Regions from separate parts of the Thauera sp. JM12B12 genome, predicted to be linked through region 1. Evidence: riboswitches for the same ligand, from Rfam matches in the RefSeq annotation. Region 1 holds a riboswitch; each other region holds the start of a gene.
What was found. Region 1 has a riboswitch for cobalamin ahead of bluB (5,6-dimethylbenzimidazole synthase). Riboswitches for the same ligand answer to the same signal wherever they lie in the genome.
Positions count from the first base shown of each region.

Region 2: another riboswitch for cobalamin. It lies ahead of AAG895_RS17265 (TonB-dependent receptor); the one in region 1 lies ahead of bluB (5,6-dimethylbenzimidazole synthase).
Region 3: another riboswitch for cobalamin. It lies ahead of AAG895_RS13350 (GNAT family N-acetyltransferase); the one in region 1 lies ahead of bluB (5,6-dimethylbenzimidazole synthase).

Region 1 is NZ_CP154859.1:3,358,336-3,360,593, reverse strand. Features, by position in the region: gene rnr (ribonuclease R) at 1-181, shown strand, start outside; gene rlmB (23S rRNA (guanosine(2251)-2'-O)-methyltransferase RlmB) at 174-926, shown strand; cobalamin riboswitch at 972-1,166, shown strand; gene bluB (5,6-dimethylbenzimidazole synthase) at 1,215-2,063, shown strand.
Region 2 is NZ_CP154859.1:3,801,517-3,803,774, forward strand. Features, by position in the region: gene AAG895_RS17265 (TonB-dependent receptor) at 1-1,126, opposite strand, end outside; cobalamin riboswitch at 1,256-1,495, opposite strand; gene cobU (bifunctional adenosylcobinamide kinase/adenosylcobinamide-phosphate guanylyltransferase) at 1,599-2,147, shown strand; gene cobT (nicotinate-nucleotide--dimethylbenzimidazole phosphoribosyltransferase) at 2,245-2,258, shown strand, end outside.
Region 3 is NZ_CP154859.1:2,947,410-2,949,667, forward strand. Features, by position in the region: gene AAG895_RS13345 (2-dehydropantoate 2-reductase) at 1-833, shown strand, start outside; cobalamin riboswitch at 833-1,039, shown strand; gene AAG895_RS13350 (GNAT family N-acetyltransferase) at 1,196-1,804, shown strand; gene AAG895_RS13355 (ribonucleoside-diphosphate reductase subunit alpha) at 1,860-2,258, shown strand, end outside.

The DNA.
Region 1 (2,258 bases):
GGCTGCGCGCCCGGAGCCCTCCGAGCCCAAACCCCGCAAGGTGCGTGCAAAGAAGGCCGCCGCCGCACCGGTCGCCGCAGCCGCAGCCGAGGCGCTAGAATCCGCGCCCCCGACTCCGACTGCAGCCCCGGCCCGCCGAGCCGGCCGCAAGACCACCCCCAAGGGCTCCGACCGTGGCTAAGACACCCGACAATACCTCCACCAAGCTGATCTACGGCTTCCACGCCGTCTCCGCCAAGCTGCGCCACGCGCCCGATGCGGTGCTGGAGGTCTTCCTCTCCGCCGACCGCAAGGACGCGCGGGTGAAGAAGTTCCTCGCCCAGGCCGAGGCCGCCGGCGTGCGCATCAGCCAGGCCGAGGGCGACAAGCTCGATGGCCTAGTCGGCACCCGCCGTCACCAGGGCGTGGTGGCCAAGGTCGACGCCACCCGGCGCGACATCAAGCTCGCCGACGTGCTCGACAGCCTGGACGAGAACGCGCTCATCCTCGTCCTCGACGGCGTGCAGGACCCGCACAACCTCGGCGCCTGCCTGCGCGTGGCCGACGCCGCCGGGGCACACGCCGTGGTCGCGCCCAAGGACCGCGCGGTGGGGCTCAATGCCACCGCGGTCAAGGTCGCCAGCGGCGCCGCCGACACCGTGCCCTACATCACCGTCACGAACCTCGCCCGTGCGCTGCGCGAGATGCAGGAGGCCGGCGTGTGGGTGGTCGGCGCTGCCGGCGAGGCCGACAAGTCCCTCTACGACATCGACCAGAAGGTGCCGGTGGCCTGGGTGCTCGGCGCCGAAGGCGACGGCTTGCGTCGCCTCACCCGTGAGACCTGCGACGAGCTCGCCCGCATCCCGATGCACGGCAGCGTCGAGAGCCTGAACGTCTCGGTCGCCAGCGGCATCTGCCTCTTCGAAGCCCGCCGCCAGCGCGGCTGACGATCAATGGGGTCTGACCCCATTGATCTTGATCTTGCTAAGATTCGCGCTCGTTTGCTTCGGGGTGCCCGCGCCTGGCGCGGGAGAATCGGGAAGGCGGTGCCAGTCCGCCGCGCGCCCAGCGCCGTGAAGGGGATTGTCCGGGCGAGGTTCGCCCAGCCACTGGTCCGCGAGGACCGGGAAGGCGTCCGGACGAGATGATCCGCAGCCGGAAGACCGGCCTCGAAGCCTTGTCCGCAGCCGTCTGGTCGGCGGCTGCCCACTGCTCGTAGCCAAGGGGAATACTTCATGAGCAGCCCGACGCAGGCGCAGGCCGCGCCCTCGCGCGCCCACGCGCACGCCGACGCCGGCCCGGACGCGGCCGCGCCTCATTCATCCGGGGCGTCCGCTGGCCTTGCCGCGAACGCGCAACCGCGCTTCCAGACCGACCCGCGTTTCAGCACCGCCGAGCGCGACGCCGTCTACCGTGCCATCCACACCCGCCGCGACGTGCGCGGCGAGTTCCTGCCCGATGCCATCCCGGACGAGGTGCTCGCGCGCGTGCTCACCGCCGCCCACCATGCGCCTTCGGTCGGCTTCATGCAGCCCTGGGACTTCATCGTCGTGCGCTCGCGCGCGGTGCGGCAGAAGATCCACGCCGACTTCCTCGCCGCCCACGCCGAGGCCGAGCAGATGTTCGACGAGGCCAAGCGCGCCACCTACCGCAACCTCAAGCTCGAGGGCATCCTCGAGTCGCCGGTCAACCTCTGCATCACCTGCGACCGCAGCCGCCATGGCCCGGTGGTGATCGGGCGCACGCACATCGGCGCGATGGACGTCTACAGCGCAGTGTGTGCGGTGCAGAACCTGTGGCTGGCGGCGCGCGCCGAGAACCTCGGTGTCGGCTGGGTCAGCATCCTGCACCCGCAGGCCTTGCGCGAGGCGCTCGGCATCCCGGGGGAGATCATCCCGATCGCCTACCTGTGCATCGGCTACGTCCGCGACTTCCATGCCCAGCCGGAGCTCGAGGCGGCAGGCTGGCTGAAGCGCATGCCGCTGCCCGAGCTCCTGCATTTCGACGGCTGGCAGGGGCCGGCCGACGCCGGCAACGCGGGCCTGGTCGAGGAGATCCGCCAGCTTCGGCCGGGCGCGCGTTGACCCAGGTCAACGCGATTGCGCGCGGCGACAGAATCATGATTTTCGCCAGCGCGCGCTCGTGATCGCCCTCATGGCACGCCCCCGATTACGCGGATCCCGGGCGCTGCCGCCGCGGGGATGATGTGGGTGAGCCGGCCGCCGCGCCGGTTCGCCCACCATCATTCACGAGGAGACACATCATGCAATGGACCGACC
Region 2 (2,258 bases), 440 kb from region 1:
ACTGCGAATCCTCGTCGTGGCGGGCATTGAGCTGCAGGTGGTGACGGTCGAACTGCCCGCTCCAGCCGAGCAGCAGGGAGTTGGTGTAGCGGCTGGTCTTGGCGTAAGCGGAGCTGGAGTCGACCTCCTGCTCGAGGTACTCGTACGCGGCCAGCAGGGAGCCGGCGCCCAGGGCGATGTCGTGCTGCCAGGTGAGCTGGCGCTGCTCGGTGTCGAAGACGGATCGATCGTTGAGGTCGGCGCGGTTGCGCGATTCGTCGGCGCCGTAGCCGAAGCGCAGCGTGCTGGTCCAGTCGGCGGCGAGCTGGTTGCGCATGTGCAGGCCGAGCGAGCTGGTGCGCTTGTCGAGGTAGGAGTCGAACACCTTGGCGTTGTCGTACCAGTTGCGCAGATCCGAGTGCAGCACGGTCAGGCCGATCTCGTCCGCCTCGCGGAAGCCGAGCGACACCGAGCCGCTGAAGTACTCGTTGCGGAAACCGTCGTCGTCGCCATCGCTGCCGCGTGTGGAGTTGGGCTTGGCATCGATGCCGTCGCTGCGCTCGGTGCCGGCCGACACGTTGTAGCGCAGGCGCTCGGCCCCGCCCGCCAGCGTCGCCCCCAGCGTGCGCGCCCCGTCGGTGCCGATGCCGGCGCGCACGCTGGGCTGAAAGCCTTCGCGGCCCTTGCGCGTGAACACCTGGATCACGCCACCGATGGCGTCCGACCCGTAGAGCGCGCTCGCCGGGCCGCGCAGGATCTCGATGCGCTCGATCAGCTCGAGCGGAATGGTCTCCAGCGTGGGGGCGCCGTTGGTCGCCGATCCCACGCGCACGCCATCGATCAGCAGCAAGGTGTGGCCGGAGTTGGCGCCGCGGATGTACACACTGCTGTTGGCGCCGGGGCCGCCACTGCTGGACACCTGAACGCCGGGACGGCCCGCCAGCAGCTGCACCAGGCTGGCATTGCCGGCGCGCGCGATCTCGTCGCGGTCGATCACGTCGACGCTGGCAAGCGCCTCGTCGGCAGTGATGGGCTGGCGGGTGGCGGTGACGACGACGTGGTTGAGCTGGGCATCGTCGGCCTGGGCCGGGACAAACGGGTAAGCGAGCGCGCACGCGGACACGAGCGCGGAGAGGCGGATCTTCATTGTTTGAACTCCCTTCGCCATGCCGCGCGTCCCCGCACGCCATGGCAACTTCACCTGGACGCACCGACAGCGTGGGAGAACCGAAGAGAGCAAGACAAACCGCGCCCGTCGCCGCCACCCCGCGGCACATCCGCCAATTCGCGTTCCGGCCGGTCTCCGGGCTCGTGCGCTGTGCCGGCCCGAGGGCCGGACGGGCGGGTCGCCTTCCCGGGAGTGGAGTCCCAGTGGCTGCATGACACGCCTTGCGCGCACTTACCGTTGCGGGGGCAGCATAGGCATTGCGGCCTCGTTTGCGAGGGGCCGCGCACCTGTTTCCCGTTTAACCCTGGGCGAGAAACGCCCGTGGGCACCGATAACGCGCCACCCCTTCCGGGGCAGTGGGGGCGGATGATACCGTACGGGGCAGTATCGTGCACTGCAATAAAACACAGCCCTTGCAGCGATAAGACCGAGCTATGGAAACGAAGCACCCATGACCTGCGAACTCATCCTCGGCGGCGCCCGCTCGGGCAAGAGCCGCGAAGCCGAACGCAGCGCCGCCGCATCCGGCCTCGCCGTCACCGTCATCGCCACCGCCGAGGCGCTCGACGCGGAGATGGCCGCGCGCATCCGCCGCCATCGGGCCGACCGCCCCGCCGGCTGGCGCACCGTGGAGGCGCCGGTCGCGCTCGCCGACGCGCTGCGCGCCGAAGCGGCGCCCGAGCGCTGCGTGGTGGTCGATTGCCTCACGCTGTGGCTGAGCAACCTGCTGATCGACGCGGATCGACTGCCGCCGGGAGCCAGCGCGGACGAGCTGCCGCTGTTCCGCCGCGAGCGCGACGCCCTGCTCGCCACCCTGCCCAAGCTGCCCGGCCGCGTCATCCTGGTCGCCAACGAGGTCGGACTCGGACTGGTGCCCGAGACGCCGCTGGGGCGCCTCTTCCGCGACGAGGCCGGACGACTCAACCAGGCCGTGGCCGCGCGCTGCCCGCGCGTCGTGTTCGTCGCCGCCGGGCTGCCACTGGTGCTGAAGCAGGGCTAAACTTCCACGCGCGCCAAGCGCCCGTCATCCGTCGGACATCGCCGACGCCGGGCGTGACGCCCCCCTGCGCTGCCCAACCTCGGAACCACCTCGCCGCATGACGCCCTTCGC
Region 3 (2,258 bases), 410 kb from region 1:
GCGCGGTCCCGGTGGCGGTGGTCGCGCGCGATGCCGAGCGTGCGGCGCATCTGCGCGCCGGTGTCGAGGTCGGCGGCCAGCCCTTCCGAGCAGATGCCTTCGCCGCAACGCGGCCTCCGCTTGCCGACTGGCTGATCGTGCTGGTGAAAGCTGGCGACACCGCCGCTGCCGCGGCGATTGCCGAGCGCATGCAGCCAGTCGGCGTGCTGTCACTGCAGAACGGGCTTACCGGCGATCTCCTGCGCGCGCACTGCCGGGCGGCGCTCGTCGACCAGGGCATCACCACCGAGGGCGCCTACCGCGAGCGCACGGCCGCGGGCGAGCGGGTGCAGCCCTCGGGCGCAGGCGAGACCCTGCTGCCGCCCGGGTTCGAAGCGGTAGCGGAGATGCTGGTACGTGCCGGCCTGCGCGCCCGGGTCGAACCCGACATCGCGCGCGCGCGGCTGGCAAAGCTGCTGGTTAACGTGGCCATCAACCCGCTGGCGGCGATTCACCGCGTGCCCAACGGCGCCCTTCTCGAGCCGCCCTACCGCGCCGCGCTGGACGAGCTTGTGCGCGAAGCCTGGCCGGTGCTGCGCACCGAAGGCCTTGCACTCGATCTCGACGCGGCGCTCGCCCGCGTGCACGCGGTCGCCGCGGCAACCGCCGCCAACCGCGCCAGCATGCTGCAGGACGTGCTCGCCGGTCGTCGCACCGAAATCGACGCGATCACCGGCGCCCTGCTGCGCATGGCGGAAGCGGGCGGTTTCGAGGTCCCTGCCCACCGGGCCATGCATGCCCTCGTGCGCAGAATCGAGCACGCTGCGTTTGACAGCCCCGAGGGGCGCGGCTAACCTCGCGCCCTGTTCATGGTTGCCTGCCGATACCGGCAGGCATGAAAAGGGAATCCGGTGCCGCGCCCAGCGCGAATCCCGGAGCTGCCCCCGCAACTGTAATCGGCGAGTCTTGCGCCCTCTCTGCCACTGGAGATCCTCCGGGAAGGCCGACGCAAGGCGACGACCCGTGAGCCAGGAGACCTGCCATGCACATCACCTTCAACAGTTTGGGGCGGGGTGTCCCTGACAAGAGGCATGGCTCACACCATTTCACTTGCACGCTTTCCTGACGGCTCGGCCACGTCGCATGACATGTTCATGCGCCTGAGGCATTGCGCCCGCTCGTCGGAGATCCGCCCCGCCTGCACCGGATCTCCACCATGCACGCATCTGCCCGCCTCGCCCCCGTCGCGCTCGCCGCGGCGCCGAATCCACCCGCGCCCGCCGCAGCCTCCCGGCATGTCGCCGCACGCCCGCTGCTGCGCTTCGGCGCTGCCGACGCAGCGCGCATCCGTGCCCACCTGCTCGGCCTCGATGCCGACGACCGACTGCTGCGTTTCAGCCATGGCATCCGCGACGAAGGCATCGCCGCCTATGTCGACGCACTCGATTTCGCGCGCGATCACGTCCATGGGCTATGCAACACGCAGGGCGAGATCGTCGCGCTCGCCCATGTCGGCGTGCGCGAAGGCGAGGTCGACTTCGGACTGAGCGTCAGCCCTGCGCTGCGCCAGCGCGGCCTGGGCCGTGCGCTGTTCGTACACGTGATCGCGCTGGCGCGCGCCCTCGACGCCGCCCGCATCGTCTGTCACAGCGTCAGCCCTGCAGTGCTGCACATGGCCGCCGCGAGCGGCTTCCGCCGCCCCGGTGGCCGGCTCACCGCGCCGCTCGTGCTGGAGTTGCAGAGCGCGCGAGACGCCATACCCGCTCACCGGCACGCGCCTCATCCTGCGCCGGACGCCCAGGCCGCCCCGCGCACTGCTGCCTGAACGGCAGCCTTCCCGACAGCATCGCCCCGCCCACATTCACGAACGAGGACCACCTGTGGACCGACTCCCTGCCCAGAAACGCCCCGACACCCTCCAGTACGACGCCTTCCAGGTCATCCGTCGCAACGGCGCGGCGGTCGCCTTCGACCCGGCCAAGATCGCCGTCGCCATGAACAAGGCCTTCCTCGCCGTCGAAGGCAGCCAGGGCGCGGCCTCCTCGCGCGTGCGCGAACTCGTGGCCCGCCTCACCGACACCGTGGTCGGCGCCCTCACCCGCCGCCTGCCCGACGGTGGCCTGCTGCACATCGAGGACATCCAGGACCAGGTCGAGCTGGCCCTGATGCGCTCGGGCGAGCACGACGTCGCCCGCGCCTACGTGCTCTACCGCGAACGCCGCGCCGCCGAGCGCGCCGCGCAGCAGGGCACGGCGGCACAGGCGGGCGCCGCCGACCCG